DNA from 3 places in the Paenibacillus sp. FSL H7-0690 genome. Region 2 is predicted to be linked to each of the others. Evidence: predicted binding sites of a transcription regulator. Region 2 holds the regulator's gene; each other region holds the start of a gene.
The links. Region 2 encodes Rex, which represses fermentation and respiration genes when NADH is low (regulators of the CRP and FNR family bind a similar motif). Its sites were predicted from a motif close to TTGTGAAATATTTCACAA; they were not measured.
Positions count from the first base shown of each region.

Region 1 (8,207 bases), 1.1 Mb from region 2:
GAGGAACTTCATACCCCAGAATCTGCAATGAAGGCGTGCAGGAGCATGAACGCGGGTATCCTGTCTTGGAGAACAAATTTATAAGCAATAATCATTGAAAATAATCTCCCTACAAGATGTCTCTTCTCCCTTAACATAGTAAACTAAAAAGTTGATCTGCAAAATAGATCAACTTTTTAGTGTCACGTAAATTGAGGGCTTCTCCGAGATTAAACCTCCCCATCGTTCAACATGCCATCATTAATGGATATAATGGATATTTTACTGTTTAATTTTATATATTGCTTCTTCCAGACGTTCCAATTTACGTGTGCTAATACAATTTGAGCCGGTTTAGCATTTTTCTCTGAAGCGATTTTTATTACCAGTTTTTGAAGAACTGCTCATCGTTTAAGACAAACGTGGATTATAGTCTAGGCGAGAATCGCAAAACAGGCTAAAGAACTGCTCCCGATATTACACCGGAAGTTATTCTTAGCCTGTTGCTTGGTAAGATTGATCGAATGCTCAGAGGAGTTCTTGCTTTTTTTACACTCCAACTTCTCCGATCATTTGCTGTTCGATTTGTTTCATCTCATAAAAATAGCCTTTTTGCCCCATCAACTCCGAATAGGACCCCGTTTCGACTAGCCTGCCTTGGTCCATGACCACAATCTGGTCCATCTCTTCCAATCCGGTTAGCCGATGACAAATCAGGAGAAGCGTATCATTAGCCGCCTGTGCGTAGAGATGCTTCAAAACATGATGCTCTGTCACATAATCCAGCGATGAAGTGGGTTCGTCCAGAAGCCATACCCGTCCTTTGCGGAGCATCGCTCGCGCCAGAGCCAACCTCTGCTTCTCGCCGTCTGACAGATTCTCCCCTTTTTCATACACCATATCGGTCAACGATGTATCGGGCAGCTGCATTTTTGCTAGCACATCCAACAATTGTTCGTCTACATGTTCTTCTCCATTCAGCAGCAGGTTGTCCCGGATCGTTCCCCGGAAGAAATGACTTTGCTGAAACACTACAGTAGCCGTTTGCCAAATGCTCGTTTCATCCAGTTCCTTCACCGAAATGCCGTTTAACCGTATATCACCGGCCGTTGGTGTTCGCAGCTTGAGCAGCAATTCGATAATCGTTGATTTTCCTGATCCACTCGGCCCGACAATCGCCGTTTTGGAACCAGGTAAAATGTGCAGGGATACATCCCTGAGCGCCGGTCTCCACTCCCCTTCATATTGAAACGTAACATCGGATAGCTCCATCGTAACGGCATGATCAACAGGCAATGTGCCACTTGGCTGCGAAGACTGCTCATCAAAGGTCTGAACTGTTTCCGTCAGTCGTTTGGCTGCGTGTTCGCTATCCTCTTTATACGCGGGTAATGTGGCCATAGCCGCCGCTTCTTCAAATACGGTTTGTGATGCCATAACCAGCATGGCAAGAAATACGCCTGCAAGCGCTCCTTCCATAATTAAATAGGCGCCAAGCGTAAGCACTCCCCAGGAAACGAAAAACGTAACAAAAGTGTGCATCGATTGCCCGCGCAGCAGTTGCCCGGCTGCTCGTTGCTGCTCAGCTGCCAATACAGTGGAAGCATGCTGGAGATGTTCCTCCCGCTGTGCCAATTGACCATATACTTTTAAATCCCGGAAACCGTACAACACTTCGGTAACTTCTGTGGACAGCTGCGCCCTCTGCTCACGAACGCGTCCATGTATTCTCCGCTGCCCGAGTAACACAATTCCCGGTACAACGAATGCCGTTACCAGCATACCTATTACAAACAAAACGGCAATCCAGATCGAAAAGGTAGAAGTAAACAGCACCGTAGCCAAAAACACCATGACGACCATGATCGGAGGATAAGCGACTCGCAAAAAATAATTTTGCAAACTTTCCACATCCCCAACGATCCGCGCAAGCAGATCCCCGCTTCGATTTTTGTTCAATATACCAGGCGTTAAAGGAATAAGCTTGGCAAAAAAGGATGTACGTAAACGGCTAAGCATGGAGAATGTCGCCCGGTGAGAATACAAGCGTTCTCCATAACGACTCGCCGCCCGAAGCAGACCCAGCAGTTTGACCATGGAGGTGAGTACAATTAAAGTATAAAGCGGTGGCGCAAATACCGTTTGCGAAATCAGATATCCGCTCGCAGAAAAGAGTGCCACACCGGCTATGCCGGCGATAAATCCACCCAAAATCGAAAGAATGATATCCTTGCGCTCCTGAATCATCGCCTTTGACAGAACAGCCAGTTCATTCATGAGGATATCCCCCCTTTCCGCTCTACATCAATCATCTCGGCATACTGAGGCAGGCGCTCCAGAAGCTCGTCATGTCGTCCCGAGTCCACCAACACTCCATTGTCCATAAACAAAATCTTGTCGGCTTGTTGAATCGTATATAATCGGTGAGCTACCGTAATCATTGTAGCCGTTTTTGCCAGTTTGGCTATGGAGCGTTGCAGTACCCGCTCGGTGTGCAAATCCAGTCCAACTGTGGGTTCATCAAACAAAATGATAGCAGGACGCTTCAAAAAAGCGCGTGCTAAGGCAAGCCGTTGCTTTTCCCCACCAGACAGTCCCCGGCCTCCTTCACCAACAAAGGTATCAAATCCATGCTCTAATTGGGCTGTAAGCGCAGCGAGTCCTGCTTCTTCCCCCGCCCGCTCAATTTCTGCTCTGGAGATGCTCCCACGAGCACCAATCGCAATATTTTCAGAAAATGTGCCTGCAAAAATATACGGATGCTGTGTAATGTAGCTAACATGTTCGAACCATTCGGTTTCATCGTATTGCGAGAGTGGACTTCCATTCACCAGAAGCGTTCCCGATTCTGGTTTCAGCAGACCGGCAATGAGATGAAGCAAAGTCGTTTTGCCGGAACCGCTTTTGCCAACAATGGCAATGTGTTCTCCTGGACTAAGCTGGATCCGCCCCGTCTTAAGCTCGAAAGAATCTGGAGCATACTGAAACCGGAGTTGGTCAATTACGATGGACGGCGGTATTAAAAGGTCTCCAGAATGGGTGAGTTCCAATTTGCTTATTCTGTCGGTCCTATCACCGACCTTATCCATCCTGTCGATCTCGTCGATTCCATCGGTTGTTAATGCTCCTTCAATGCCATTAGCATCCCTGCTCCCCCCTGCCGTTTCCTCAAGCATCTGTTCTACCTTACGAACCGCACCCATACTTGTCCGGCCGCTGTGAAAGGCCGTTCCCGTATTCTTTAACAGGTTGTAAAACTCGGGAACGAGCAGCAAAACGAGAAAGGCGGTGTGGAACGTCATAGCTTTGAAAACGAGCAACTGGATGGCCAGTTCAAGAGCGACAATGCCAATGCTAAGCATTACGATCGATTCCAGCATGAAGGTATTCGTAAACGCAATCTTCAAAATGCCCATTGTGGCATCACGATAACCCAAGCTACTGCGCTCGATCTCCTGTTGCTGACGGTAAGCCCGTCCAAATATTTTCAATGTCACCAGTCCTTGAAGAGAATCCAGAAACGTCCCTGAGAACTCAGCCAGTTGCGCATATTTTTCTTCGGATTTGTTCTTCGTTTTCAACCCTACCAAAATCATGAACAGCGGGATGAACGGAGCAGTAAACAATAGAATGAAACCTGTGTTGGCATGTTGGATAAATGTAACAACCAAAATCAGAACCGGGATGATAGCAGCTTCCATCATACGCGGCATGTATTGGCTGAAATAACTATCGGCCTCATCCACAGCATCCAGAGCAACACTGACCTTTCCTCCCGTCTGTCCACGAAGGGTTGAAGGCATGGAGGCATGAGTCAAGTTTTGCAGCACGGCAGCGCGCATATTTGTCTTAGCAGTGGCAGCCATATGTAAGCCAACTATACCGTTTCCATAAGACAACAGTGTGCGCACAGCCATAACAGCTAGAAGTATGCCGAGCAACAGGATAACCGATGAAAATGAAGCTTTCTCGACAAAAATCCGTTGGACTGCTTCAGCAAGCAGTCCAGCCTGACTCACAATAGCTATACCAAGCGCTAGTGAAATGATTGCGAGGAGAGCCATGTTTTTCCTTTGTGAAGACATTTGTTGAGAAATCAGACTGGATTTCCTCTTCACAGATCACACCTCCTTTATCTATAGGCTTGTAGGGAAACCTCAAACATACCGTAATGGATTAATCAGCTTTATTTTTTCCCTTTAACATAATCCGCATCAAACAGGAAGAGTTTGAAGACCAGAATAAGGGATGGGATCAACAGGCATAGACCGCCGATAAACACAATAACTAACGCTAAGCCCATTGCCGGTGAAGTTGCACTGCTCTGAATCGTGATATACGGATCAAGAATATAAGGGTATTGCCCAATCCCATAAGCAAAAAAGGCACAGAAAAACTGCAACATGACGCATATAAAAGCTAATCCGTAACGGCGTCCGTTATATAACAGCCACATCGCGATCATGAAGAAAGCAACGGAAAGTGCCAGCAACCACCATAAATCCATCATATTTTGAAAATGCCGCTCATTGTGTTGACCCAAATAGATAAATGCTGTCAGTGCGAGGATTATCGTCGGTGTGCTCCAAAACAGGGCGTAGTTGCGCATCAGCTTCAACGCGGAATGATCCTCCGCCCGAGAAGCGTAAAATGTCAGAAATGAGCCGCTAATGAACAAAACGGACACGATTGCCAGTCCTACGATACTCCACGATAACGGATTGGTAAACAGCGCCCAGTAATCTAGAGAAACCGTTTCCCCCTGCTTCACGATAAAGCCGCCTTCAGACAAAGTTAGCGCCACTGACAACGATGCTGGAATAAGCAAACCTGTAGCTCCGTACAAAAAAAGATATACTATGTTTTTCTTGGAACCGTAATTTTCAAAAGCATAGAATGAACCGCGAATCGCAAGAAGAATCACTGCAATGCTTCCCGGAACAAGTAACGCGGAGCCATAATAATAGGCTGTGTCCGGAAAAAATCCGACGATGCCAATATAGAAAAAGATAAAAAATACATTTGTAATCTCCCATACGGGTGATAAATATCGGGAAATCAGACGATTAATGAGATGATCCTGCTTTGTTAAACGTGCATAAAAGGCGAAGAAGCCCGCTCCGAAATCAATGGAAGCTATAATTAAATAGCCGTACAAAAACAGCCAGAGCACCGAGATGCCAATCAATTCGTAACTCATCATTCAGTGCCCCCCTTTTCCGTAAATTGATTAGGATGATCCTTCATCCATTTCTCCATCTCAGCTTCTGCCGGATTATTGTTGAACAAGCGTCTCAGCACGATTACACACATACTGCCGAGTACGATGTACAAGAGCAATAAGGCGAAGAATATAATTCTTACATTCGGTGAAGACGTGGCAGCCTCCTCAACACGCATATATCCACGGATAATCCACGGCTGTCGGCCAATCTCTGCATAAAACCATCCCAGCTCAACAGCCAGAAAAGCGAGAGGGGCGCTCAGTGCGATGATGCGAAGCATCCACTTGTTAAGCTCATTACGCTTTTTCCAGAACACAAACAGAAAATATAGAAACGAAATCGCGAGCAGAGTAAATCCAATTCCGACCATTAAATCAAACAGATAATGAACGAGAAGCGGTGGCCATTCTTCCTTGGGGAATTCCTCGAGCCCCGTCACCTCTGCATTAAAGTCTCCAAAGGCCAGGAAGCTGAGCAGCTTCGGCAGATGAAGAGCCCCTAGAACTTCATGCTCTGCATTCAGCCATCCCAATAGTACCAAATCCACACTGCTGCTCGTCTCAAAATGCCACTCTGCCGCTGCAAGCTTCTCTGGCTGATGCTCGGCCAAAAACTTGGCAGACACATCACCGGCTAACGTGTTCAGCAAACCGAATAGTAAAACGACCGCCATCATTAGATTTAAAGATTTTTTGTGGTATGCGGACACACCTTTTCTCAGCATCGCGAAGGCTGCAATCCCGGCTAACAAGGCAGCTCCAGTCAAATAGGCCGAGCTTAATACATGGAACACTTTGGAGAACGTCGCCGTATTCAGCATCGCTTGCACCGGGTTAATCGCTGTGAATTGGCCTGCTTCCATGACAAAGCCTTCAGGCTGGTTCATGAATCCGTTCACCGTCGTAATAAAAACGGCAGACATGCCTGCCCCGGCGACAATCGGTATCGTCAGCAGCCAATGGATATACGGATTTTTGAACCGACCCCACGTATACAAATAAATGCCCAAGAAGATAGCTTCAAAGAAGAACGCGAACACCTCCATGAATAACGGAAGTGCAATGACATTCCCAGCCAGTTTCATAAAATTCGGCCATACCAGGGCCAGCTGTAGTGAAATCGCTGTACCGGTCACGACACCAACCGCCACAGAAATGACAAATCCTCGAGACCACCGCTTTGCCATAAGTGTATAATGGGGGTCCTTCTTCCGAATCCCGATAAACTCTGCTATAGCGATCATTAGCGGTATACCGACGCCAATCGTCGCAAAAATAACGTGGAACCCGAGAGTCAAGCCTGTCACCAGCCTGCTCCATAGCACCGTATCAATTGCCATTCTTTACTGCTCCCTTCAAAACACTGTTCATTTTTCTATGATTAGGCCTGCTAACTGTTGGCTGCATTCAATATCAGGTTTAGCAAGGTTCAGCGACATCGTTGCCTGTTCGTTTTAGTATGACGTTCATCGTTCTTTGCTATGTAAAAAGAGAAAAAATTCACAAAGCAAGAGTTGGCGAGCCCGATTTATCTGATACTGAGCAGTCAAAATTATAATGTGACCCAATAATTAAAATCATCTTATCTTAAATTGCAAGTAATTCAATCACAGATATCTCTTAATCCCTAAACGTTCAAGAAAGGGTCAAATCTTTCTGACAACTCAGTGAATAACACAAAAAGTACCCGAAGGAGCTATTGATTGATTAGTGCATATGTGATGTCACAAGTTCCCTCCTACTTCGATGCTGGCAAAAAAACGATATTTTCTCATTTTGAGCCATAATATATCCCCCTTTTGCAACAAAAAACACTGACTCAAATCATCAGTGTTTTTTGAATTAAAGCTAATGTCATCTTCGTCATGACAAATCTTGATCTGCCAATATCATTTAGTACGACCGTAGAAAAAAGAATACCCATCTGACTTCCCAAGCTTAGTCGTCTCCGTTCCGTCCACTAGCTTGACCGCTTTCAGCAACGATACAATTTGCGTATGCATTAGCTTTGCATCAAATTTGTCCATCTCTCTGTTGTCACTTTCCACGAGCAGATAGTCGGGCATTGGAATGAAACCAATCACCGGTATCCCTGCTTCAAATAAGGGCTGACTCTCTCCAAACTCAAACTTGTTATGTCCACGCAATAATACAGTACGTGTGCTATCTGTCTTTTCAATAGCCTTCAGCCAAATGGCTGCCATCATTTCATTGCCCGCATAGGTATATTCTGTACTTATTTGTCCAGTTGGACCATAGTGACCCGTATCATCGTCCTTCCACTCCATGCTGCCTAAATGCTCAACCGTAATTCCAGCTACAGCTTTTAAATGGCCATTCTTGCCATCCCACAGCTCTCGATGCCCCTCCATCCAGGTAGAAGTCGCCTGAGAGGACCCTTTGAACTCCGGCAATCTAAAATGCCCTGTCACAAAAGCAAATATCATCGTACGTTCCGGCTGCTCCTGCTGTAAGTAACGAATCATAGACAGCATGCCCACAGCGCCATTCTCCTCCACCACATTTATCCCATCCGTATGAGTATTTACGATAATTGCTTCGTCTTTATTCTTACCGTCAATTTTCACATAAAAGGATTCTGTTGGGGCATCTTTTTGTATTACCGCTTCTAAAATAACCGTACCTTCTTTATGCTCCTGAGCTGCCCTGATAACCTTTTGCCCTTCCGTTTCATTCACCCAGATCGCAGGGATTCCAGCATAATCGGTGGTAAAAGGCACATATTGCTCTTCAACCTTATCGTCAGATACCCCTTTCCAGACTAAAACAACAGCTTTTACGCCCATTTCCTTCGCTTGCTCCAATTTAGCTTCTTTTAATGCTGTAGTGAGGACCAGATCGCCTTCATTTGGGGCAATTTGGTTGTCCATTGGAGATGAAGCCCGCATATTCATAACGATCCCACTTGGAAAATTTCTGAAATTCTCAATTTCAATGACAGCAATTTTTCCGCTGGCCTGGCCATATTCACCACGCTTCGTAT
Region 1 covers NZ_CP150281.1:3,569,853-3,578,059, reverse strand. Annotated here, with positions in the region: gene MHI32_RS15760 (hypothetical protein) at 1-84, shown strand, start outside; gene cydC (thiol reductant ABC exporter subunit CydC) at 529-2,256, opposite strand; gene cydD (thiol reductant ABC exporter subunit CydD) at 2,253-4,097, opposite strand; gene MHI32_RS15745 (cytochrome d ubiquinol oxidase subunit II) at 4,166-5,182, opposite strand; gene MHI32_RS15740 (cytochrome ubiquinol oxidase subunit I) at 5,179-6,543, opposite strand; gene MHI32_RS15735 (hypothetical protein) at 7,093-8,207, opposite strand, start outside.
Region 1: a site for Rex is predicted at 6,692-6,709, ahead of MHI32_RS15740 (cytochrome ubiquinol oxidase subunit I). Genes of this name have one in related genera too.

Region 2 (8,207 bases):
CTTTGGAGTATATGAGACAAGGCGGGCACGCCCCGATTGGGTTCGTTCCTACGATGGGATACTTGCATGACGGACATGCCAGTCTGCTTCGCCGGGCTGGAGAAATGAGCAACACAGTGGTAATGAGCATTTTTGTGAATCCTTTGCAATTCGGGCCAAACGAGGATTATGATTCCTATCCGCGTGACGAGCGTCGTGATTTGGAACTCGCTGAACGTGAGGGAGTAGATATTGTATTTATCCCCAGTGTGGAAGAAATGTATCCGCAGCCTACTCGGACTACGGTCTCGGTATCGGAGCTTACTACCCGTCTTTGTGGGGCTTCCCGCCCTGGGCATTTTGATGGTGTAACCACAGTGGTTAATAAATTCTTCAATATCGTACAGCCGGATTATGCTTTCTTTGGGCTGAAGGATGCTCAACAAGTTGCAGTGCTTCGCCGAATGGTGTCCGATCTTAATATGAATGTCAAAATTATCCCTTGTCCGATCGTTCGTGAAGGGGATGGACTTGCACTCAGCTCACGTAACGTATTCTTGTCTCCAGAGGAGCGTAGTCAGGCATTGGTGTTATCTCGTTCCTTACGTGAAGCACGTCAGTCTATTGAAGAAGGAAAAGTAACAACCGTTGCTGAAGTGCGGGAATTGTTGACATCGGTTATTTCCAGCTCTCCTCTAGCGGTGATTGATTATGCGGAGATCCTAACATTCCCTGATCTTGAAGGATTAGAGGATGAAGCTCTTTTATCAGAAGTGGATGGGGAAATTATAATAGCGCTCGCCGTGAAGTTTGGCAGAACACGCTTAATTGATAATAATGTATTTATTCCAAAGGAGGTTGCTGCACTTGTTTAGACATATGATGAAATCCAAAATTCACCGCGCAACAGTAACGGAAGCGAATTTAAACTATGTGGGCAGTATTACCATTGATGAGAGCTTGATGGAAGCCGCAGACATTCTTGAGAATGAAAAAGTTCAAATTGTGGATAACAATAATGGTTCGCGACTGGAAACCTATGTAATCCCTGGACCGCGTGGAAGCGGAGTGATCTGTCTTAATGGTGCCGCAGCTCGTCTTGTTCAGCCGGGCGATACAGTAATTATCATTTCCTATGCGATGTTGTCCTCGGAAGAACTGGAGTCACATAAGCCAACGGTGGTATTCGTGGATGAGAATAACAAACCAGTGAAGCTGGCTGATCATGAATTGCATGCTACAATCGCTTAATGTATGGACTTACGCCATGTAATGAATGGCAGGGATGAAAGACCCCGATCTCGCAGAAAATGAAGTCAGGCAAGCTGAACTGATTTCATCTTCAGTAAGGGGGGATCGCCCATGTTTCAACATTTGTTTGCTGAAATGAACAAGGTGCTTCAGGAGATCGTAACAGATTACCCTACAGCGGAGGGTGCCCGCCGGAACGAGCTTTTATGCAATTATAATATGCTGCATAGACTGAGCGATAAAGTGATGGATGAATGGCTCGCTTTTGCTGAGAAGCTTAGTTCCTTTCGCGAAAGTGCTGATTTTACAGCAGAGGTCGAAGAGGAAGTGCCGGAACAGGAAGCACCAGAGCTGTGTATGGATTGCTTTGTAAGAGGTCAGGGGTATTATAAGCTGCTGATGTATGGAAAGTGTATTGATCAGTTTAAAGAAGTTATTGCGCAATACCCGGATAGCTTGGCTGCTCGATTATATTTAGCCATCTCTTATCTGCAGGAAGGTGACGGTGAGGCCGCTTGGAGTCATCTGAACCATATGCTGGGCTTGATACGGGAAACCAAGCTGAAAGCCATGGTTTATAATGCTTTAGGGTGCATACGAGCCTCACAGGAACGTTTCAATGAAGCGCAGGAATTGTTTGATCTTGCTTTGCAGCATGACCCTGCGCTTCCGGAACCAAACGTTAACTTAGAGGTATGCCGCCGTCGTGGAGGGAAGCTGCACTTTGGAAATCAGCTGGTTTCCCTTTTGTAAAAGAATAACGGTTTTGGAAATTTCCATTCAAGCGATGCATCCCCTGAACCAGTGGTGTGCATCGCCTTTTTTCGCAACTTCTGTTATGCTGATTAAGAGTCTCAATTGAAAGGGAATAGAATTATAATGAAATTTGCCGTGCTTGATTTTGAAACAACAGGAACCCAATCCGTGGGTGAAATTATCCAGGTTGGCCTTGCAATTATAGAAGAAGACCGGTCCATCTCCCGGGTATATGGTTCCTATGTCAAGCCCGGAACGCCGATTCCTCCTTTTATAACAGGTCTGACGGGGATTACCGATGATGATGTGAAGGATGCGCCTGAGCTGGATGAGATGATGATGGAGCTTGTTCCGCTCTTGGATGATGTTGTGCTCGTAGGGCATAATGTCGCTTTTGACTTCCATTTTTTACAAAATGCTTTAGATCGTTGTGGTTATTTGCCATTTCAAGGGCGGATTTTGGATACGATTGATTTTCTGAAAATTTGCTTTCCTTCGCTCACATCTTATCAACTTGGCTCTGTCAGTGCTCATTTTGGAGTGACACATGATCGTCCGCATCAGGCAGATAGTGATGCACTTGCGACTGCTTTAGTGCTGCTGAAATGTCTGGAGGAGCTCTACGAGCTGCCGCTGCTTACGATCCAGAGACTCTGTGAGCTGTTTACCGAAGAGGATAGTGATCTGGGCTGGTACTTTGATGGTCTGCTGCGAGAGCGGGAAGCGGAGACGCTACAGCCCGAAGGTGATCTGACTTTCTATCGTCAATTAGCGCTTGCAGTAGGAGATTGGACGGAGTTAGCGCCACCTAGAGATGAGCATGCTGAGAATCCGCTAGCGAATTTATCTTTTACTGATTATATGGACGAAGTAACCAAACGACTTAAAGACACATTACCGCAGTATGAAAGCCGGGAAGCTCAGGATATTATGATCAATGAGGTGATGACGGCACTTGCCGAAGACAAACACCTACTGATCGAAGCGGGCACAGGAACCGGTAAATCGCTCGGTTATTTGTTGCCTGCCATTTATCAAAGCGTTCGCACCAATGAAAAAGTCATGGTCAGCACTCATACCATTAATCTGCAGGACCAATTGCGCGAGCGGGATATCCCTTTGTTAACGCAGGTAGTTCCTTTTCCGTTTAAAGCTGCTATTTTTAAGGGAAGAGGGCATTATTTGTGTCTGCGTAAGTTTGAGCATAAAATTAATAAAAAGGACTTTATAAGCCCAAGGGAAGATGCGCTTACTGCCGCTCAGATGATTGTATGGCTCACTCAAAGTGAATCAGGGGATGATGAAGAGCTGAATTTAAGCGGCCGGGGCGGTGATTTCTGGGAGACGGTGGCAAGCGATACCGATTCCTGTCTGGGCCGTTCTTGTCCTTGGTTCCGCAAATGTTATTATCATAGGGCCAAGCATGAAGCTGGGATTGCTGATGTGGTTATTACGAACCACTCCAAGCTATTCGCAGATGTTAAGGCTGGGCACCAGCTGCTTCCGGCTTACGAGCATCTTGTCATTGATGAAGCACATCATTTAGAAGATGTGGCTGGTAAACATCTTGGCATGCATATGAAGCATTTCACGGTGGCACACACGTTATCGCGACTGTATAAAGATAGCCGAAACGGACAGCTCCCTGCTCTGCGTCAAATATTACAGTCGTCAGGCAGTGAAGAGGCTTCAGAATGGAGCGGAGTCATCGATCGGATCTACCCGGATCTGCTTACTGTCAAAGAAACCTGGGATGCACTCAGCGACAAGCTGTTCAGCCTATTGCCGGAACGCAGTGATGCAGGGGCAGGAGAAGCGGGACAACTGGTTATGCGGTTGCTTCCTGCCCGTAAGCCGAAGGATTGGGATGAATTGGTTGCGCTAGAGAACACTATGAATCTGACGTTAAGCGACATCATCCGTAAGGGTGATAAAATGCTTAACGAGATGCGTGACCAGGAAAGCCAATCCTCAGCAGACAGCCTTGTTACTGATATTAGCGGTTTATTTAAAGATTTGGCTTCCATACGTGAGCAAGTAAGATTCTTTATGGGGCTGAATGACGATAATGTAGTATATTGGCTGGAGGCAAATGGAAATTACCGCAGCAAATCCCTACAGCTGTATGCCGTCCCTGTGGATGTTAGCAGCCAGCTTAAAGAGTTGTTCTTCGATAAGAAAAAAAGCATCGTGCTTACCTCGGCGACGCTATCTGTAGATAAATCTTTTCAATTTATGATTGATAATCTCGGACTTAACGAAGCTGCAGAAGAGGGACGTCTAATGACCTCACTCCTTCCATCTCCCTTTAAATATCGCGAGCAGGCACTGCTAGTTATACCGCGTGATTTTCCTAGTGTGAAGGGGAGTGTGGGCGATGCTCGATTTGTCGATACACTCGTACAGTCATTATCGGAAGCTGCTAAAACAACACGTGGGCGGATGCTGGTTCTGTTTACTTCTTATAAAATGCTGCGTCAGGTATATGATCCGCTTAAAGAGGCTTTGGCCTCACAAGAGATTACGGTGCTTGGTCAAGGCGTGGAAGGTGGCAGCCGGAGCAAGTTGATCCGCCGCTTTCAGGACAGTGCAGCATCCGTATTGCTGGGGACGAGCAGCTTCTGGGAAGGTGTAGATATTCCAGGTGAAGCACTGACTTGCCTGGCCATCGTGAGACTTCCGTTTCAACCACCGAATCACCCGTTGGCGGAAGCGAAGTCGGAGTTATTGCAGGCCCAGAAGAAGAATCCGTTCATGAAATTATCTGTTCCTCAAGCGGTTATTCGTTTTAAGCAGGGATTCGGAAGACTGGTTCGCACGGCGCAGGATCGTGGAATAGTTATTGTTTATGATACAAGGGTTATTGAATCTCATTACGGGAAGTATTTCCTTTATTCATTGCCTGGTCCCAAAATGGAGCATATGCTTACTGATCAAATGGTCCCTCGCATAGCGGAATGGCTAGAGGATGGCGGCGCTTCTTAAAACGCTCGTCTTCAGTTTAGCTCCTCCTTATCCTTAAGGGCGGTGTGTTACAGTCCCGTCCTTAATAAGGAGAGGTAGACGTTTGAATATGGATTTTCACAAGAACATTACTATTTTTAGGAGGAAAAATATGAAATCGGATAAAATATCAGAAGCCGTTGTTCGCAGACTGCCTGTGTACTTGCGTTTTTTGAATGATCTCCAGAATCGCGAAATATTAACAGTTTCCTCTCAGGAACTTGGGCAAAAGCTTGATCTTAATCCCGCACAGATTCGTAAGGATTTAGCATATTTTGGTGACTTCGGCAGAAAAGGTATCGGCTATGATGTAACGTATCTTATTGAGAAAATCCGTCATATCCTGAAGCTGGATCAACAGCTTAATGTAGCTTTAGTTGGAGCAGGTAATCTCGGACATGCCTTGTCTAATTACAATGCATATCTCAAAGATACTATGAAAATCACGGCTATATTTGATTCGTACGCTCCTAAGGTTGGACGTAAGATCAACTCCCTTACTGTGCAACCGATGGATGAACTAGGCAGCACAATTCGTGAGCAAGGTATTCGCATTGGCATTATTACCGTACCTGATTCAGAAGCTCAAAATGTAGCAGATATCCTCATTTCTTCTGGGATTGAAGCGATTTTGAACTTTGCCCCTGTGATTCTGAAGACACCACCGAATATCCGGGTGCATGCAGCTGATTTTACAACTGATCTGCAAAGTCTTGCTTATTACTTGCGGGATGGAAAGGAAGAAAGTGAACATGAACAACAATAAAACGATAATTAAGGGCGGGTATTTTCTGACTCCGGGAACGGATGAGCCGGTTCTGAGTGGATATATGACTATTGAAGATGATTTAATCACTTACATAGGAAAAGAAGAGCCTCAGATGGAAGCTGGAGTGCAAGTGGTTGATGGCAGCCGTCTGCTGTTCATGCCTGGACTTGTAAACACACACGGTCATGCGGCGATGTCTTTGCTGCGTGGATATGGAGATGATTTAGCGCTACAAGTGTGGCTTCAGGAGAAGATGTGGCCAATGGAGGAAAAGTTCACCGGTGATGATGTATACTGGGGAACCTCCTTATCTGTATTGGAAATGCTGAAGGGTGGAACTACGACCTTCCTCGATATGTATGATCATATGGACCGAGTAGCCGAGGTAGCTGAGTTATCAGGTATCCGTTCCGTATTGATGCGTGGTGTGATCGGGTTATGTCCAGAGGATGTACAGAATCACAAGCTTGCGGAAGCGATTTCTTTTGCCCGTAACTGGCATGGAAAGGCTGACGGTAGAATTACTACTATGATCTCGCCACACGCCCCTTATACTTGCCCTCCTGACTTCCTGGTTAAGTTCGTGCAGGCAGCGCATGATCTGGATTTACCGATGCATACGCATATGTCCGAAACGAAACGTGAAGTGGAACAAAATGTGGCGGATTACGGGTTGCGTCCTGTAGCTCACTTAGAGAAGCTTGGAATGTTCACACGTCCCTCGATAGTTGCACATGGTGTTCATTTAAATGATGAAGAGATTGAGATCTTGGCTCGCCATAATGTGGGTGTATCTCATAATCCGGGCAGTAATTTGAAGCTGGCTAGCGGAGTGGCTCGGGTTACTGATCTTCTAAAAGCTGGTGTGAAGGTGTCTCTTGGCACGGATGGCGCGGCAAGCAACAATAACTTGGATATGTTTGAAGAGATGCGGCTTGCAGCTCTCATTCATAAGGGTGTCAGCGGTGATCCAACGGCTGTCCCTGCTCCAGAAGCTCTGCGTATGGCTACAGAATATGGCGCGAAGTCCATCTTTTTAAATAATGTAGGCAGACTTGCTGTAGGGATGAAAGCTGATTTCATTGCTATTGATATCGATCAGCCGCATTTGCTGCCACACACAGATCTGTTGTCTCATGCAGTTTACTCTGCTAGCGCTAAGGATGTTGAGCATGTGTGGGTGAATGGTAAACAGGTCATCAAGCATGGACAATGCTTAACCCTGGATGAGGAAGCTATCCGGCGTAAAGCGCAAGAAGCCTTCGAAGGTTTATTGAAGCGTTAAGTCTGGAGAATAACGAATAAATAATAGGCTGTGACTTTTTGCTTTTAGCAAAAGTTGCGGCCTTTTGTGCATTTTTAAGACTGGGAAAGCTAGAAAATTATGAAATTTTGGATAAACACGCGGGTGTGTTATATAATCAAAAAAGATATATTACTAGAAAGGGAGCTGTACCTTGAAGAAAAGGAAAAAATGGATCCTCCTGGGGTCAGTTCTGATTCTGCTCCTGGGGTTTGGACTTATCCAGTTCTATGCCTATATTATGAAAGATCAATGGAACGAGCGTGATATCGCTAAGGATGTTGCCAAAACCAGAGCGGGTCTAACAGAGGTAACCAAAGCACAAAAATCGGTTTGGGATGAAAATGCAGTGTACTGGGTATTAACTGGGAAAAATGAAGCCGGGACTGCTCTTATGGTCTGGGTCCGCTTTACGGTAGATGGAAAATTTGCTGAAGGCGACGACGCAGTGTTTGCTGAGGAACTAAGTAAAGGAACCTCGGAAGCCCAAATACGCGGCATTATCAAAGCTGATCTTCCGGACATAACGATTGAACGCTTGCTGCCGGGAGTATATAACGGAGAGTATGCTTGGCAGCTTTTTTATAATCAGAGCGGTCGGTATTATTATCAATTTTATCGCTTTTCGGATGGGTCCCGAATGGGCGAAGGTTACAGTTTACCTAAAAGTTAAGCTGAACATAAGGAAATTAAGGGTGGCATAGTAAACAAGCGAACTTATTATAAGTTCGCTTGTTTACATTTATTTGATGTACAAAAGTGATATACTAAGTGATATACTGAATGGGTAGTTATCACCGAATATTCTCTTAAATTCACATGCGAAAATAGGCCGATTGATTAAAAATCAAGGCCAGTTTTGTCGAAAGTGAGGAATTTATTTGGTATTGATGGAAATATTTAAAAAATTAAATTTTAAATATATTCACATTTATTTTGAAATTAGTATATACACCTGTGATATACTACTACTTGTAATTAGGAACAGCAATAAGAGACTTCAGTCTCTCTGATGAGCTCTCAAGTAGCTATAAATTATTATAATGAGCTTTATATTTTGTCATCTTTGAGAGGAGGACGTTTCTTGAAATTACGTCTTGTACCTGTGCTGATAACGTCTCTACTGTCGGCTACTCTATTGTTTGG
Region 2 covers NZ_CP150281.1:4,674,284-4,682,490, reverse strand. Annotated here, with positions in the region: gene panC (pantoate--beta-alanine ligase) at 1-854, shown strand, start outside; gene panD (aspartate 1-decarboxylase) at 847-1,230, shown strand; gene MHI32_RS20625 (hypothetical protein) at 1,342-1,983, shown strand; gene dinG (ATP-dependent DNA helicase DinG) at 2,110-4,971, shown strand; gene MHI32_RS20615 (redox-sensing transcriptional repressor Rex) at 5,102-5,755, shown strand; gene MHI32_RS20610 (amidohydrolase) at 5,742-7,043, shown strand; gene MHI32_RS20605 (DUF5590 domain-containing protein) at 7,216-7,734, shown strand; gene MHI32_RS20600 (hypothetical protein) at 8,146-8,207, shown strand, end outside.

Region 3 (8,207 bases), 2.2 Mb from region 2:
TTCCAGCTGGAGAAAGTACCCCTGCCAAGGATGCTTTGGAAGCTGTAGAATTTGTGAACCAGCATGGCGGATGGAATGGGACTTACCGTTTGGAGGCTACAGAGGAAGGGAGACAGGAGAGAAAGGTCTCTTTTCAACAATATTATGGCTCCTATCCGTACGGCTCCTATCCGATAATGAGCCATTCATCATTACAGTATGGTGTAATAAATCTGGAACTGCAGCAGGGAACAGTATCCTCTTATGAACGTTCTCTAATCTATATAGATGAAAGTAAGGCCGTAAAAAAGGTAGTGGAGCTATCTGGAGGTGCGGATCTGGAGTATAGGTTGTCTCTGGTCAGTAAAACTTCGGCAGTGAAGGATTTAACGCCTGCTTATGTGCCTGAGGTGAAGGAAGATCATCTGGAGCTGATACCTGTCTGGAAAGTTACACTTAGTGATGGCAGCGTGCTTACTTTGAATTAATGGGCAAGTGGTTCATATAACATTTAGGAGGTTCGGGTATGGATTGGGGAAGAGCTAAAAATGTACTGATTTGCGCCTTTTTAGGTCTGAATCTGCTGCTATGTTACCAGCTGTGGGTCGATTTGCGCGATCAGGTTAGTGCTAATCTTGATTTTACTTCCCTGTCTGCTGAGACCCAAGCCGTAATGGAGCAGAAAGGGATTCGTGTATTGTGTCCCATTCCGGCCTCTACCCCGCAGCTTCCTAACATTACTTATCGTTATTCTGCTGAAGAGCAGACTGAACCACCAATTAAATTAGATGTACCTATAGACAGCAAGCTGATCTATTCTTCCTTCTCAGAGCTTAGCAAGGCACTTGAGGATAAGATTCCTGACATTTCCAATTATCGCTTTGATTCACAGGAAAGTGAGGTTGGAAAGTTTGTTCTTCATCCGCTGGTTCAAAATCAGTGGTCGTTGTTCCGTGTTAGGCTAGAGTTGATTAACAGTGATCAAAAAATCGTAGCTTACCGCTGGCCGAAGATTGAAATAGGGACAAGCAGCAGCGATAAAGAACAGAAGGTGCTTCCAGCATCGCAAGCACTTAGTAGTTTGATAGAGAAGTATTTCCCGGCAGATTCCGTAGTGAAGGAGATTGAGCTGGGGTATTACGGTGAGCTGTTCAACTCGGAAAGTCAGGTAGCTTCGCCGATGTGGCGGTTTATGCTGGAGAACGGCAATGCCTATTATGTGGATGCTATTAGTGCGGACATCATCAGTCCTAAGACAACAGAGTAGAAGGAGTAAGGAAAATGGGGATTTCATTTACAGTACTGTCCAGTGGGTCTACCGGCAATGTAACGGTGGTACGAAACGGGGAGACAACACTTATGATTGACGCAGGTTTTAGTGCCAAGCGGATCGATGAGCTGTTGGCCATGCGTGAACTAACGGGTAATGATATAGACGGGATTCTAGTTACACACGAACATTCCGATCATATCAAGGGACTCGGGGCCATGGCCCGTAAATACGATCTTCCGATTTATGCGAACACCAATACCTGGGGAGCTATCGAGAAGGGAATTGGTAAAATACCGGAGTATAACCGTATGATCATGGAGTCTGGCCAGCACAAGGATTTCGGCAGTATGCGAGTAGAATCCTTTGCGATTTCTCATGATGCGGCGGAGCCAGTGGGTTACAATTTTTATGATGGAAAAGAGAAGTTATGTGTAGCTACAGACCTGGGCTATGTTAGTGATAAGGTAAGAGATGCAATTTCAGATGCAGATGTATTGGTGCTGGAGGCAAATCATGATATCGAATTGCTGAGAATGGGACGTTATCCGTGGAATACGAAACGGCGCATCCTAGGCGACATGGGTCACCTTTCCAATGAGGCAGCTGGAGCTGCGCTTAGCGAAATTCTTACAGGGCGGACCAAACGGACCTATTTGGCGCATTTAAGCCGGGATCACAATATGATGGATTTGGCAAAAATGTCGGTACGCGGCGCAATGGAGGATCGGGGCTGTTTTTTCAAAGATAGTGAGTTCAGACTGTGTGATACGTATTATGATCAACCTACGCCATGGGATAAGCTGAGCCAGTCATAAGCTGATCAAGTTCAGCGGTCTTGCGATCTAATTCTTGGCGGGAGATTAGGCCTTTTTCAATCATCAATTCGATCATTGCGCTAAAGGCAAGGGTCATGTGGTAGTGTTCATCCTTTAAGTCACCAAGCTTACCGATAAACTCGACTAAATCCATACTTGTTGAAAAAGAACTCATAATTAATCCTCCTTTAATAGTGTGAATATATAGTGTAATTAGAACTGAAAACTGTAAAAAATTCGCAGGTGTTTTAGCTGAGGAAAATCCCGAATTGCAGGTTGCCTGTGATACAATTAAAAGCGTGATGAGCAAAGCTAAAATTTTAGGGACACTTCTATTTTATTGTAGTCTTTTAAGTTGCAAAATATTCCTAATAGAGAAGATATATTAAAAGATTATCATAATCTAACGATTGATCGAAACTCTTGTGGGGTTAATGGATAAAGTGAAACTTTTTAGTGATATTTGGAGTCTAATGGTTACAGAGGTTTGGTTCGGACGTGGTTGCTATAGGTTCAGGTCTTACCAACAGTGAACGCTTGGCAATAGAAGGGGGAGATTTTCGGTGGGATTGTTTGATGATGATTTCTATTCAACTAAAGTTTCGCGGTCCAGAGGGGATGAAGCATCAAAGGGATCGTTTGCTAATCGTAGACATTCTGTACGCAGATCGCGTAAGGGTTTATCTACTTGGCAAATATCCGCCGTTTGCTCCTTAGTCAGCGCTGTGGTGGCAGTTTTGTTATTCAGTATGTTTACAGGCCAGATGAGTCATGAGACTGCTCAGAAGCCGGTTGTAGCAACTGGAAATGTTGCCCCAAGCAGTAGTGATCCATTTGACCGGATTATTCAAGCTGCTGCCACGGTTCGCCCTGCAGTAGTAAGTATTATCAATCATAAAGAAGATAATGAAGAATTAAACATTCTGGATGAGTCTGCACTAGGCTCAGGAGTGATCTATAAAAAGACAGGGAATAAAGCATTTATCATTACCAATAATCATGTCATTGAAGACTCCGGTAATCTCGAAGTAGTTACAGTGAACGGAGAGACTCGTAAGGCAACACTCGTTGGAACGGATAAAGTAAGCGACATTGCGGTACTCTCTATTGATGCCAAAGGAATCGATACCATCGCGCAGCTCGGTGATTCCTCTAAGCTTCGTCTAGGTGAAACGGTCATTGCTATCGGTAATCCGCTAGGACTTGGTGATACATTGACCTCGGGGATTGTTAGCTATACTGAACGGATGGTTCCCGTATCCCTTAATCAGGATGGAGTATATGACTGGGAACAAGAAGTGATACAGACCGATGCGGCGATTAATGAAGGAAACAGTGGCGGCGCATTAGTGGATCTGGATGGCAAGGTCATTGGAATTAACACAATGAAGATTTCAGATACGGGTGTAGAGGGTCTGGGTTTTGCAATTCCTGCGAATCATGTGATAGATATCGCTAATGAGCTGGCTGAAAAAGGACATATTGCCCGTTCGTACTTGGGTGTATATTCAGTTGATTTGAACAATCCGTACGTTCCACTAGCAGAAGATCAACGCAATGAATTGAACCTGCCGAACAGTGTTAAGGATGGAGTAGTTGTTCTAGAAGCCGTTGGCCCTGCGAAGGAAGCTGGACTGCAATTCAATGATGTCATTACCAAATTTAATGATCAATCAATCATATCTACCCTTTCTCTTCGCAAGTACTTATATAATCATACGAAGATCGGTGATGATCTGAAAATTACTTACTATCGAAACGGCGAGGCCAAACAGGCAACAGTTAAACTTCTTGAAAAACCACAGGAATAATATGCTGGAAGTCGGTATATAATGATATAGCAGTTACGACAAGTAGAGCGGACTACCCCTTCGATTCCGAGGGGGTACCTTCTTGAAAAAGCGGATAAAAGTAACGTTTTTGGAAAAGCTATTTTTCTAAAACCATGATAATTATGCCAGAAAAAGGATCTATTTAGGGAATAAACACTAAGTGGCAGCCCTTACATTGGAAGGTAATACTTATTAGGGCAAAAAGGGATATATTCGGATGCTTGCTTGCCTTTGCTAATCAGGTGTGGTAATATGATATCAATCATACATTTAGTCCCTAATTCTCGCATTGAAAAGGGCTGTCATATTTGGTAATACAACCTTTTTCAATGTGTGAATTTTTTCTTTGTTTGAAGATAAAAAGAACATATTAATTTAAATTTGTGGAGGTAACACACATGCAAACAGGTACAGTTAAATGGTTCAACGCAGAAAAAGGATTCGGATTTATCGAAGTTGAAGGCGGAAGCGACGTATTCGTTCACTTCAGCGCAATCACTGGCGACGGCTTCAAAACTTTGGACGAAGGCCAACGCGTTGAATTCAACGTTGTTCAAGGCAACCGTGGACCACAAGCCGAAAACGTTGTAAAACTGTAATAATAGAAGAAACCGTCCCAGCTTGTGAAAGTTGGGACGGTCTTTTTATATCTAGTTACTCACTATTGACTTACAGGATGGGAGGAACGGCAATGAACTACCGGAAGAAACCTTTGGAAGAAATACCGGAAGAAAATACCGCAATTTGGGCATGTACCAATGAGGGATGCAACGGATGGATGAGGGATAATTTCGCATTTGAACATGCGCCTTCTTGCCGTCTATGTGACTCTCCAATGGTTCGCAGCACGAAGATGCTACCCCAATTGCTTAATTCGAATGGCGATCTCAAATCGCTGAAGAAGGGTATTTCCATCTAACCAATACCTAAATGAGTCAAGCATTTAATAGAACGACGAACCACTCAAGACGGGTAAACCGTCTTATTTTTTTTGCTTTCTTTATGCTAAATTGTGATCTTTGTCACAAATCATTTGAATTTCACCGTTAAATGACTATCTTTATGTGACATTTATCACAAAAAGAAGTTTAAATTTTTGACAGAATATAATTAACGAAAAGGGGAGAAGGAAGGGACAAATATGGATACAGTAATGCTGTCGCGTATACAATTTGCGTCGACGACAATATTCCACTATTTCTTTGTACCGGTATCAATCGGACTAGCGCTCTTGATTGCAATCATGGAGACAATGTACGTTAGAAAAGGTAATGAAGAGTACAAAAAAATGGCGCAGTTCTGGGGAAAGCTATTCCTCATCAATTTTGCAGTAGGGGTAGTTACAGGGATATTGCAGGAATTTCAGTTCGGGATGAACTGGTCCGATTATTCACGTTTTGTTGGTGATGTATTCGGGGCTCCACTTGCAGTTGAGGCATTGGCAGCCTTTTTTCTGGAGTCTACTTTTATTGGGATATGGATATTCGGTTGGGATAAAGTGTCCAAGCGAGTACATTTACTGTCCATCTGGCTGGTAGCATTCGGTACGATGTTATCTGCATTCTGGATTCTAGCGGCTAACTCTTTTATGCAGCATCCTGTGGGTTTTGCGATAAATAATGGACGTGCAGAAATGAACGATTTCTTCGCGCTTATTACGAACGGACAATTGCTGGTTGAATTCCCACACACCGTACTGGCTGCTTATGCAACAGGTGCTTTTCTTGTAACAGGTATTAGTGCTTATAAAATATTGAAGAAACAAGAGGTTTCTTTCTTTAAGAAGTCTTTTCAGATTGCAGCCATCGTAGGGATTATTTCTTCTATTGGTGTAGCTGTTGCTGGTCACGCCCAAGCGCAATATTTGGTTGAAACTCAACCAATGAAAATGGCAGCTTCCGAAGGACTGTGGGGTAAGAGTGGTGACCCGGCACCTTGGACCGTATGGGCAAACATTGATCCAGAGAATCAAATCAGTACTGGAGAATTTCAAATTCCTTATATGCTGAGTTTCCTTTCATACAGTAAATTTTCCGGTGAAGTTAAAGGTATGCTTGAGCTGCAAGCGGAGTATGAGCAAACCTATGGCCCCGGTGACTATATTCCACCTGTACGTACGACATTCTGGAGTTTCCGGATCATGGTTCTAGCAGGAACGTTAATGATTGTATTGGGAATGTACGCTATGTACTTAATGTGGCGCAAAAAAATGGACCGTCCGAACACTTGGTTTATGCGGTTTATGTTATGGGGCTTGTTGCTTCCTCCGATTGCGAATACAGCCGGTTGGGTTATGACCGAATTCGGGCGTCAGCCATGGACGGTATTCGGACTAATGACAACGGAAGACAGTGTGTCGCCTAATATTACAAGTGGTCAAGTTCTGTTCTCCGTGATTTCTTTTACAACGATTTATTTAATTCTAGGATTAGTGTTGGTCGGATTGTTTATTAAAGTGATTAAAAAAGGTCCTTATGCAATGGATAACGATCACGGCGATTCGAATGATCCATATAACGAGGAGGGTTCCCATGATATCTCTTAATGAATTGTGGTTTGTGCTGATTGCAGTTCTGTTTATAGGGTTCTTCTTCCTGGAGGGTTTCGATTTCGGCGTAGGGATGGAAACACAAATTCTCGCTAAAAATGATACAGAGCGCCGTGTTCTGATTAACTCGATCGGACCCTTCTGGGATGGGAATGAGGTATGGCTTATCACAGCTGCGGGTGCAATGTTTGCGGCTTTCCCCGAGTGGTATGCAACGCTGTTTAGTGGATTCTATATTCCTTTTGTATTTGCCTTATTAGCTCTGATAGCGCGTGGTGTCGCTTTTGAATTCAGAGGTAAACGTGATTCATTGGCTTGGAAAAGAACTTGGGATGCCTGTATTTTTATCGGCAGCTTCCTTCCACCATTCCTCTTGGCTGTAGTGTTTGCAAGCTTTATCAAAGGGTTGCCTATTGATGGGGAGATGCAAATGTATGCAGGGTTCACAGATATCGTGAATGTGTACACTGTAGTAGCAGGGCTTACTGTTGTCCTTCTGTGCCTGGTGCATGGTCTCATGTTCACAACACTGCGTACAGTGGGTGATCTACAGGTTCGCGCTCGCAAGTTGGCTCAAAAATTGCTAATCCCACTCGCAGCTTTATTTACTGCTTTTGTGATTATGACTTATAATATGACGGATATTTTCGAGCAACGTGGAACGATTCTTATGATTATTGTAGCCCTGGGAGTTATCGCCTTTGTACTGTCCGGTTACTTCATGACGAAGAAGAAGGATGGCTACGCTTTTGGAATGACAGGAGCAGTTATGGCGCTTTCGGTAACTTCTATCTTTGTAGGATTGTTCCCGCGTGTTATGATTAGTTCAATTGATCAAGCTTTTAATTTGACGATCACTAATGCGGCTTCGGGCCATTACTCTTTGAAGGTAATGACGATTGTGGCACTGACCATCCTTCCGTTCGTATTGGGATATCAAATTTGGAGTTACTTTGTCTTTCATAAACGGGTTCACGAGAAGGAGCATCTTGAATACTAATGGATAAAAACTTGCTTGGGTATAAAGGAGTTAAGCCAGTCTTTCTGATTGTAGGCTTCCTTACCCTGGTGCAAAGCTTGTCCATACTTCTGCTGGCTAAATCGCTGGCAGAAGTCATCTCTGCGCTATTTGCGGGAGAACCTCTGAAGGAACAATGGGGCACTGCGCTATTGTTCCTTCTTGCATTTCTTGTGCGCCATGCTTGTGCTATGCTGATGAGCCGTGTCTCTTACCGCTTCGCGGAAGCAACGGGCAGCACTATGCGGAGGGAAATGATGGACAAGCTCTTCCAGCTAGGCCCTAGAATGGTGGGCGGGCGTGGAACCGGGGATCTTGTTACACTGGTGCTGGAAGGGGTAACTAAATTCCGCACGTATCTGGAAGCGATCATTCCTAGAATGGTAGGGATGTCTGTTACACCGATCTTGGTGCTTATATACGTCTTTACGATGGACACTACGAGCGGGATTATTCTTACGGTAACTATGCCGATTATTATTGTTTTTATGATTTTGATTGGGATGACGGCCCGTAAGCAAATGGATCGGCAATTGAAATCGTATCGCACATTATCTAATCATTTCCTAGACTCATTACGTGGGCTAGAAACATTAAAATTTCTAGGACGCAGTCGTAGTCATAGCGACAGCATTGCTGCTGTCAGCGATCGTTATCGCTCGGCGACCATGCGTACGCTGCGAGTGGCCTTTTTGTCATCGTTCGCCCTGGATTTCTTCACTATGCTGTCTGTAGCTTCTGT
Region 3 covers NZ_CP150281.1:6,869,204-6,877,410, reverse strand. Annotated here, with positions in the region: gene yycH (two-component system activity regulator YycH) at 1-467, shown strand, start outside; gene yycI (two-component system regulatory protein YycI) at 506-1,246, shown strand; gene MHI32_RS30275 (MBL fold metallo-hydrolase) at 1,261-2,067, shown strand; gene MHI32_RS30270 (hypothetical protein) at 2,036-2,242, opposite strand; gene MHI32_RS30265 (trypsin-like peptidase domain-containing protein) at 2,631-3,878, shown strand; gene MHI32_RS30260 (cold-shock protein) at 4,298-4,498, shown strand; gene MHI32_RS30255 (cold-shock protein) at 4,591-4,818, shown strand; gene MHI32_RS30250 (cytochrome ubiquinol oxidase subunit I) at 5,041-6,444, shown strand; gene cydB (cytochrome d ubiquinol oxidase subunit II) at 6,431-7,447, shown strand; gene cydD (thiol reductant ABC exporter subunit CydD) at 7,447-8,207, shown strand, end outside.
Region 3: a site for Rex is predicted at 4,962-4,979, ahead of MHI32_RS30250 (cytochrome ubiquinol oxidase subunit I). Genes of this name have one in related genera too.